3 regions of the Oceanobacter antarcticus genome follow, and region 3 is predicted to be linked to each of the others. Evidence: predicted binding sites of a transcription regulator. Region 3 holds the regulator's gene; each other region holds the start of a gene.

Region 1 (3,281 bases), on a different contig from region 3:
TGGTACTGGAGCGGTTAAGCCTTGCCGCACGGTCAGGGTGCCGCGGGCATAGCCGCTGCGTTCCATGCTCTGGGCAAAGATGGTGTAAGCATCGTCCTGCGGTTCGACCATGACATCGTAGGTTTCTCCGGGGCCAAAGCGGAATTCATCCACGGTGACCGGCTCGACATCCTGGCCATCCGCCTGGATCACCGTTAGCTTCAAACCGGGAATGCGGACATCGTAAAAGCTGTTGCTGGCGGCGTTGATAAAGCGAAGCCGTACGCGATCACCGCGCTGGAACAATCCGCTCCAATTGCCCGCCGGGGTGGTGCCGTTCATCAGGAAGGTGAGGGTGGCTGCCGACAGGTCCGCCAGATCGGTCGGGTTCATACGCATCTGGTTCCACATCTGGCGTTTTTCCAGTGCCGCCTGTAAGCCCATCTTTGAAACATCGACTGTGAAATCGAAAAAGGTGGGCTGATTGAAGTTGTAGACATCGCTTTGCACTTTCAGTTTGCTGAAAGTGTGCATAGGGTCTTCGTCGGTCCAGTCGGAAAGCTGTACCACGTAATCCTGGTCGGCGCGGTGCCTTTCGCCCGCCCGTGGTTCAATAATCAGGGCGCCGTACATGCCCGTCATTTCCTGAAAGCCGGAGTGGCTGTGGTACCAGTAGGTGCCGCTCTGCCGAAGTGTAAAGCGATAAACAAAGGTTTCTCCCGGTGCGATGCCTGGGTAGCTGATCCCCGGCACACCATCCATTTGATAAGGCAGCAGTATGCCGTGCCAGTGAATGGAGGTGGCGACCGGCAGGCGGTTGGTGACGCGGATGGTGACTTCATCGCCCTCGCGCAAACGTAGCGTCGGTGCCGGAATGGAGCCGTTGATGGTGGTAGCCATACGTGTGACACCGGTAAAATTGACGGGGGTTTCGGCGATCACCAAATCGATTTCTCGGCCGCTGAGTACCGGTGCCGAGCCCAGCGCGGCCGCGCCTTTTACGGCCGCCTGCAACCAGGACGGTGTGGCGGCCAGCACGCCACCGGCTGCCAGGCCCTGCACGAAGCGGCGGCGACTAAGTTGCCAGGGCTGTTTGGGTCGGGGAAACCATGGGGTCATGAGTCAATCTCTTTTCGAATAAACGATGGTTGTCCGCATACTAGCGAGCCGAGCCTGTCACCCGCATGACTTCAAAATGACAAAGTTGTAATCTGGTCGTCATCTTCTTGTGGGTTAGCCAGGTTTAGGCTGTTTCCAAACCCATTCTGAACATACGGAGCAAGGCAACGATGCGGCTATTGGTGGTCGAAGACGAAATCAAGACCGGCGATTATTTACAGCAGGGACTGACCGAGTCGGGCTTTCTGGTCACGTTAGTGCGCAATGGCCTCGACGGCCATCATTTGGCGATGACAGAGATCTTTGATTTGCTGGTGCTGGATGTCATGTTGCCGGACGTCGACGGCTGGCGAATTGTGCAGTCACTGCGCGAGGCTGGCCGTCAAACACCGGTGCTGTTCCTAACCGCCCGCGATAGCGTGGATGATCGCGTAAAGGGTCTGGAGCTGGGTGCTGACGATTACCTGGTCAAGCCCTTCGCCTTTGCCGAGCTGCTGGCTCGGGTGCGCACCCTGTTGCGCCGCAGTACGGTGCCGGTGATGACCGACCAGATCAGAGTCGCCGACCTCACCCTGGATTTGCCGCGTCACCGGGCCATGCGCGCCGGCCGCAAGATCAATCTCAGCCACAAGGAATTTTGCTTGCTGGAGCTGTTGGTCCGGCGGAAGGGTGAAGTATTACCGCGCTCCTTGATCGCCTCCCAGGTGTGGGACATGAACTTTGATTCCGACACCAATGTCATTGATGTGGCCATACGGCGCCTAAGGGCAAAAATCGACGACGATTATGAGCCCAAGCTGATTCACACCGTGCGTGGCATGGGTTACAAGCTGGAGGTTGAAGACGACCATGACGAAGGTTAGCCTCGCCCGGAGACGACCGCTGTCACTCAACAGCCGGGTGATGTTGTTTGTCGCGATCGCCATCAGCCTGAGTCTGCTGATGATCGGCCATCTGGTGCAAAAGGAGGTGGAGCGCCATTTTGCTGAACAGGATGCCGACGAATTGGTGGTGATTACCCGTGCTGTTGAGAAGGCCCTGCAAACGGCGAAGGATCAGGGTCTGGCTCCGGAGGACGCCCTTGCGCGAGCTGTGTCTGGCCATCACGGCGTCTATTTTCAAGTTTGGGATGATGCTGGACGTCTGGTCTATAGTTCCGTGGACACCGGATCTTTGCTACAGGCGAACACCTATGCCCCTGTGGCCCGCATCCAGGTAGACAATCTGTACACCTGGCAATCTGATGGCAAAACCTACCGTGGCACTGCCACCCATACCCGCATCGCGGGCCAGGACTATCGCATCGTCGCTGCCATCGATATGGATTTCCACATCCACTTTCTGGAAAATTTTCGTCGCAGCTTGTGGATGATCATGGTGGCGGCAGGGGCCATCACTCTCCTGGCGGCCTGGTATGGCGTGCATCAGGGGCATGCCCCAATACGTACTCTCAGTGAGACTATGGGTAATGTCCAGGCTGATCGGCTGCATGTGCGTCTCGATCCCGATACCGTGCCGGGGGAGCTGAAAACGCTGGTTGATTCGTTCAACCATATGATTGGGCGATTGGAGGACAGTTTTGTTCGACTTTCTCATTTCTCCGCTGATATCGCCCATGAATTGCGCACACCGCTAACCAACCTGATCACCCAGACTCAGGTGGGTTTGGGTAAGTCCAGAAGCCTGGAAGAATATCGCGAACTGTTATATTCAAACCTGGAAGAACAGGAGCGCCTGACCAAAATGGTTAATGACATGCTCTGGCTGGCCCAGAGCGAACACGGCCTGCTCAAGCCTGTCTGGGAACCGCTGGATCTGGCTCGTGAAGTGCGCGAGCTGTTCGATTTTTTCGAGGCGCTGGCGGAGGAAAAACACATCGAATTGGTATTGGAGGGAAAGGCGCCAATCATACAGGGTGACCGCGCCATGCTGCGTCGTGCATTATCCAATCTGCTGTCCAATGCCCTACGTCATACACCTGAGGAGGGACGAGTGCTGGTCCGGCTGGATTCATCGGGCGAGGGTAGGGCGTTACTCAGCGTACAGAATCCGGGGCCGGAAATTCCAGCCGAGCATTTGCCCAGGGTTTTCGACCGGTTTTACCGGGTCGATCCCTCCCGACAACGACAAAGCGAAGGTGCTGGTTTGGGGTTGGCTATCGTCAAGTCCATAGTCGAAGCTCA
Region 2 (3,281 bases), on a different contig from region 3:
GTCAGGATACTGGTATCGTTACCGTTTTTCTGACCATTGGTATGGATGTCAAATTTGAAAGCGACATGTCGGTCGAAGACATGTGTAACGAAGGGGTTCGTCGTGCTTACCTGAACCCGGACAACGTCTTGCGTGCTTCGGTACTGGCGGATCCGGACGGCAAGCGGGTCAACACCAAGGACAACACGCCGGCGGTTATTCATATGAAACTGGTGCCGGGGAATACCGTCGACGTGCATGTCGCAGCCAAGGGTGGCGGCTCCGAAGCCAAATCCAAGTTCGCCATGCTGAACCCGTCCGACGATGTGGTTGAATGGGTACTGAAGCAGATTCCGACTATGGGGGCTGGCTGGTGTCCGCCGGGCATGTTGGGTATCGGCATTGGCGGCACGGCTGAAAAAGCCATGCAAATTGCCAAGGAATCGCTGCTGGAGCCAATCAATATCCAGGAACTGCAGGCGCGTGGTGCCAGTAATCGTGCCGAAGAACTGCGCCTGGAGTTGTTCGATAAGGTCAACAAGCTGGGCATCGGCGCTCAGGGGCTGGGTGGTCTGACCACGGTTCTGGATGTGAAAGTGGCGGATTATCCGACCCATGCCGCCAACAAGCCGGTAGCCATTATTCCTAACTGTGCGGCAACCCGTCACACCCATTTTGTGCTGGATGGTTCCGGGGTTGCCTCGCTGCCAGTGCCAAAGCTGGAAGACTGGCCGGAAATCAGCTGGGAAGTTGGTGACAGTGTTCGCCGCGTTGACCTGAACACCGTAACGCCGGAAGACGTCAAGGATTGGAAAACCGGTGAAACCGTACTGCTGTCTGGCAAGATGCTGACCGGCCGGGATGCCGCTCACAAACGTATGGTCGAAATGCTGGCCCGTGGTGAAGAACTGCCGGTCGATCTGAAAGGTCGCTTTATCTATTACGTTGGCCCGGTTGATCCGGTTCGCGACGAAGTAGTTGGCCCTGCTGGCCCGACCACAGCCACCCGGATGGACAAGTTTACCCGTACTATCCTTGAACAAACCGGACTGCTGGGCATGATCGGTAAATCCGAGCGTGGCCCGATCGCGATTGAAGCCATCAAGGACAACGAAGCCGTGTACCTGATGGCCGTCGGCGGTGCGGCTTACCTGGTTTCCCAGGCGATCAAGGGTGCGGAAGTGCTGGGTTTTGCGGATCTGGGTATGGAAGCCATCTACGAGTTTGACGTGGTGGATATGCCCGTCACCGTTGCTGTCGATACCAAAGGTGAATCGGTACACATGACCGGCCCGATCGAATGGGCGGCGCGTATTGCCGCGAAAGAAGTGAGCTGATCACGCTGTTCTGATTGAATAACCCGGCCCTGTGTTAACAGCGCCGGGTTTTTTGTTTTTTACTGCGGATACCGGAGCAACCAATGACACCATCTTCACTCACTCAGGATGAAATCGTTCGTGTTTTGGCGGGGCCGCTGTCCGCCTGGGAATTGATAAGCGAAGAGAACCAATCGATGTTACAGCGCAAGGTAAAGACCCAGAATTTCGGGCAGTCGCTGGGGTTGGCTAATCGCACAGGAGAACTGGCAGAGGAACAGAATCACCACCCCTAGTGGTGGTGGGGTAGCCTGACGATTCATATCTGAAGCCACGAGCAACGGGCCATTTCTCCCTTCTGCATCCAGTTGGCCATCTTGAGAAGATGCTCTTGTCCGAAGGTTGAGTACCCTGGAATCTGAGGTCGTTTTTGGCAACCATAGCCGGCAGATTGCACCATTGATACCTCAATAAAGCTCCAGTACAAACGCGTCATAGGAGTGTATCGACGTCAAATTCGTTATTAATAGCTGTCACAATAACGTCTTCTTTCTGACATAAAAGCTCATTCAAGTTGTCATTTTCTGCGACTAGCCTATGCCGCACTTAGACCTCTATAAACAATCGATGAGAGAGTGCGTTATGGAATTCAAGAAAAACAAACTGCTGCAGGCATTGCTGATGGCCGCTCTGGCTACTGGTCTGGCTGCTTGTGGTTCAGATGGCGACGATGGCAAAGACGGCGTTGCTGGTGCTGACGGTGACAAGGGTGATCCAGGTACTGATGGTGAAGATTTAACAGCGGCAGATCATACGACTGCAACTTATGGTACCGAGCTGACGTTTGTGGGTGTAAGCGCTCCAGCAACTGATGCTGACAAGCGCGCTATCTTCGCTTCTTCAGCGATTGTTGGCGAAGGAACTTTTGGTGGATCCTTCAATCTGTTGGCTCGTTCTGGTACTGATTACAATGGTGTGACCTTTGGCCAATTGATCAACGAAACCGGTACTGTTCTTCAGAGCAATGACGGTAGCATCAACGTCACCAACAGCAACGAACACACGTCACTGTTGCCTATCGGTGACAAGTTGTTCTCTGTTTCTCAAATGGAATCTACTCCTGGAGCCATGTTCCTGATGGAACTGAATCAGGATGACGATACTGGCGCTCTGTCTGTTAAAAGTATGAAGCAGATTGATCAGTCTGGTGTGAACGGTGGTTGGGTACATTGTGCAGCTTCTGTTACTCCATGGACCACTCACCTGGCCTCTGAAGAATATGAACCGAATGCCCGTAACCCGGATAGCGGCCAACGTAGCATGCTGTCCTACTACGAGGACGAAGCTTCCTGGAACCCGTACTTTTACGGCTGGAATATCGAAATCGAAGTCTCTGAAGATGCATCTACCGATCTGACCAAGCATTACGCCATGGGTCGTCTGGCATTTGAGCTGGCTTATGTAATGCCAGACTCCAAAACAACTTATATGACAGATGACGGCACCAACGTTGGCCTCTATATGTTTGTTGCGGATACCGCTGGTGATCTGACCGCTGGTACTTTGTACGCCGCCAAGTGGACACAGACTTCTGCTGATAATGGCGGAACGGCAGACATCAGCTGGATCGACTTGGGCCACGCATCTGATGATGATGTGAAACCTTATGTTGTTGGTACTGATACACAAGAACAGCTGACCTTCACTGACCTGTTTGACAGCGAAGATGTCACGGATGGTGCTTGCGCAACTGACGGCTTCACTTACGTGGATACTGCTAGCGGTGGCGCTGAGTGTTTGAAAGTGATCGAAGGTATGGAAACTCAGGCCTCTCGTATGGAAACCCGTCGTTATGCTGCGATAAAAGGTGCTTCCATCGAATTCAAGAAAGAAGAAGGCGTCACGTTCGATCCAACTCGTAGCAAGTTGTACGTTGGCATGTCCAGTGTTGGTAGTGGCATGAGCGATAGCAGCGGTGACATTCAG
Region 3 (3,281 bases):
GCTGGATGCCTTGTCGCGGTTTATTGGCCAGGCGCGCTAGTGTCAGAAAGACGACTGCCGGGGAAAACGCAGGTAAACGTGCTGCCCTTGCCTTCTTCGCTGCTGATTTGCAGTTCACCATCATGATGCAGCAATACGTGTTTGACGATGGCCAGTCCTAGACCGGTGCCGCCGGTGGCGATGCTGCGGCTCGGGTCGGCGCGATAGAAACGCTCGGTCAGGCGGGGAATATGATGATGAGCAATACCGATGCCGTTGTCAGTAACACTGAAATAACCTTTGCCGCCCTCTGAGTACCAGTGCAGCTTCACATGGCCGCCTTCGGGGGTGTATTTCACCGCATTAAATACCAGGTTGGAAAAGGCACTGCGGAGTTCGTTATAAAACCCCATCAGCTTTTGGTCGTGGTCAATACTCAGCGAGAGAGTGTGTTTGTTGCTGCTGAGAGAGGCTGCGTCACGGCGAATCGCTTCCAGCAGCGGTTGCAACGCCACTGGCTGAGCCTGCTCATTCTCACCTGTTTCCAGCCGCGACAGCATCAGCAGATCCTTGAGCAGATTTTCCATGCGATGACTCTGCTCGCTCATCTGTTGCAGCATGCGTCCCCAGCGGGGTGGCAACATTTCAGAAGCAGCTTGCATGGTTTCGACGTAGCCGGAAATCACCGTGAGGGGGGTGCGTAACTCGTGGCTGACGTTGGCGACGAAGTCTTTGCGCATTTCTTCCAGTTGCTTCAGGCGGGTGACGTCATGCACCAGGATCAAGCGGTCTTTACGGCCAAACAAGGTGATATTGAATTGCAGGTAAATACGCGGGTTGATTGGAGAGCGAATGGTCAGCGGTTCGCGGTAGTCCGCCTTGTCGAAGTAGGCCTTGAACTCCGGCGTTCGAATCAGGTTGGTAATGGGCTGGCCAATATCAACCGGGCTGCGTAAGCCAAGGTAGTTTTGAGCGGCCTGATTCCAGAACTCCAGTGCCCCGGTGGCGTCGACCATCAATACCGAATCCTGCAGCGCGGCGGTTGAATCCTGTATGCGGTTGATAATGGCCTGCAAGCGCTGTTGATGTTTGATGCTGCTTTGTTGCAAGCGCTGGTTTTCCGTAAAAATGGAACCCCAGATACCGAGTGTGCGTGGCAAGACGGTGGTTTGTCCCTGATCCAGCCAGCGATGCAGGCGATAGAGCTGCAGCCACTGCCAGGAGATATAGATGCCCATCATCAGGCACAGGGCTTCCAGTGGCTTGCCAAAATAATAGTAGCCACAGCCAACGGCAAGTATCAGCAGATAAAGGATTCGGCGCAGCTCTCTGCGCCAGACAGGGGTCATCAAAATCAGGAGGCTTTGATCGAAAAGCGATAGCCCGTGCCACGAACGGTCTGAATCAGCTGTTCGTGGGATTCGCCAAGCGCCTTGCGCAGACGGCGAATATGGACATCGACGGTACGTTCTTCAACGTAGACATTACCACCCCATACCTGATCCAGTAGCTGGGCGCGGGAGTAGGCGCGCTCCTGATGGGTCATGAAAAATTGCAACAGGCGGTACTCGGTAGGGCCAATATCAATCGGGTTACCATGGGCGGTCACCCGGTGACAGACCGGGTCGAGCATCAGGCCACTGACCTCGATTGGTTCTTCAATGCCTTGCGGCGTTGAGCGCCGTAAAACGGCCTTCAGGCGCGCCACCAGCTCACGCGGTGAAAACGGTTTGGTGATGTAATCGTCCGCCCCCGCTTCCAGTCCTTGAACCTTGTTATCTTCTTCGCCCTTGGCAGTCAGCATGATGATCGGCAGCTCGGCAGTTCGATCTTCGCGCTTGAGGCGGCGAGCAAACTCGACACCGCTGGTGCCTGGCAGCATCCAGTCAAGCAAAATCATATCTGGCTTTCTGTCGATAATCTGCGCATGTGCTTCCTGTACATTCGCTGCTTCAAGGCATTCATACCCGGCCATTTCCAGGGCCACGGCTATCATTTCCCGGATCGGGGCTTCATCGTCCACAATAAGAACGGTCTTGCCTGCTTTGGTCATAACGGCTCGTCACGCAAATGTCACAATAGGAATAATGCGGGGGTATTACACTGATCCAGTGTTACAAGCATGTGACACTGCTGAGATTGGCGTCAAGCATATTGCCTGATCAGGGCAAAGATGGCGTCGCCAGGGCGTAGTTCAGCACCAGGCCAACCCAAATAATCGCGCCATACCAGTGAGCTGCCAGAAACTCCTTTAAACAGGCCATACGCTCACGGCTGCGGATGGCACGTAATTGCCACCACAAATAACCACCTGCAATTAACCAGGCGAGGTAGAATGGCCACCCTGCGTCTAATTGGCTGCCTGTCAGTAGCAGACAAAAATGCGCCATGCCATAAAGAATGGCAATCATGGTGACGTCCAGATCACCAAACAGGATTGCGGTGCTTTTGACACCGATCAACAGATCATCGTCGCGGTCGACCATGGCATAAATGGTGTCATAGCCGACGGTCCAGCAGACGTTAGCAATAAATAACAGCCAGCAGAGGGATGTCAGTTCATTGGCTTGCGCAGCGAACGCCATGGGAATTGCCCAGGAGAACGCAGCTCCGAGAAACACCTGTGGCAGGTGCGTGTGGCGTTTCATGTAAGGATAAAGTGCTGCCAGAGCAACCCCGCCGAGTGACAGCCAGAGGGTCAGGGTATTGGTCATTAACACCAGCAGCAAGCCGATCAGACAGAGCATAACAAAACCGATCAGCGCCTCGCGGTCGGCTATGCGGCCCTGCGTCAGGGGCCGATCCTGCGTGCGTTTGACGTGGCGGTCGATATGACGATCGGCGTAGTCGTTGATGACACAACCGGCGGAGCGCATCACAAATACTCCGAGGGTAAAAATCACCAGGTTGGCAATCGATGGCAAACCTTCGGCGGCCACCCATAGCGCCCATAGCATCGGCCATAACAGCAGGTAGGAACCGACCGGTTTGTTCAGCCGGGTCAGCTGAATCCACTGATGCCAGCGTGGCCAGAGTTTATCGAGTGTGGCAGACAGAGGTGATTGCATAATCAATGCCTTGTGTCGTCTGGCGAATGGAAGCGCGGTGATAGCAGTAGCGAAGAGAACGCCTCCGTTACCAGTAGAGGCGCACCGTTGATTGTAAACACGGAGCGCCTTGTCCAGCAAAAACAATGCGCACTGTCGGTTACCGGTTGACAGGCTTGACTGAACTTCAATGGTTGTCGGCGCAAGCTGGCCTGGCTGAATAAGTAGCTGCCAAGAGAACGATTGCCAAGATGA

What was found. The regulator PhoB, encoded in region 3, activates phosphate uptake and scavenging genes when phosphate is short. The targets are predictions, from matches to a motif close to TGTCATANNNNTGTCANA.
Region 1: a site for PhoB is predicted at 1,163-1,180, ahead of WG929_RS02820 (copper resistance system multicopper oxidase). Genes of this name have one in related genera too.
Region 2: a site for PhoB is predicted at 1,827-1,844, ahead of WG929_RS14330 (alkaline phosphatase PhoX). Genes of this name have one in related genera too.

What each region holds. Positions count from the first base shown of each region.
Region 1 is NZ_JBBKTX010000002.1:256,601-259,881, forward strand. It holds gene WG929_RS02820 (copper resistance system multicopper oxidase) at 1-1,098, opposite strand, end outside; gene WG929_RS02825 (heavy metal response regulator transcription factor) at 1,269-1,961, shown strand; gene WG929_RS02830 (Cu(+)/Ag(+) sensor histidine kinase) at 1,948-3,281, shown strand, end outside.
Region 2 is NZ_JBBKTX010000017.1:100,252-103,532, forward strand. It holds gene WG929_RS14320 (fumarate hydratase) at 1-1,316, shown strand, start outside; gene WG929_RS14325 (4a-hydroxytetrahydrobiopterin dehydratase) at 1,400-1,591, shown strand; gene WG929_RS14330 (alkaline phosphatase PhoX) at 1,938-3,281, shown strand, end outside.
Region 3 is NZ_JBBKTX010000013.1:31,116-34,396, reverse strand. It holds gene WG929_RS11495 (response regulator) at 1-40, shown strand, start outside; gene phoR (phosphate regulon sensor histidine kinase PhoR) at 21-1,328, opposite strand; gene phoB (phosphate regulon transcriptional regulator PhoB) at 1,334-2,032, opposite strand; gene ubiA (4-hydroxybenzoate octaprenyltransferase) at 2,142-3,047, opposite strand; gene WG929_RS11475 (chorismate--pyruvate lyase family protein) at 3,050-3,281, opposite strand, start outside.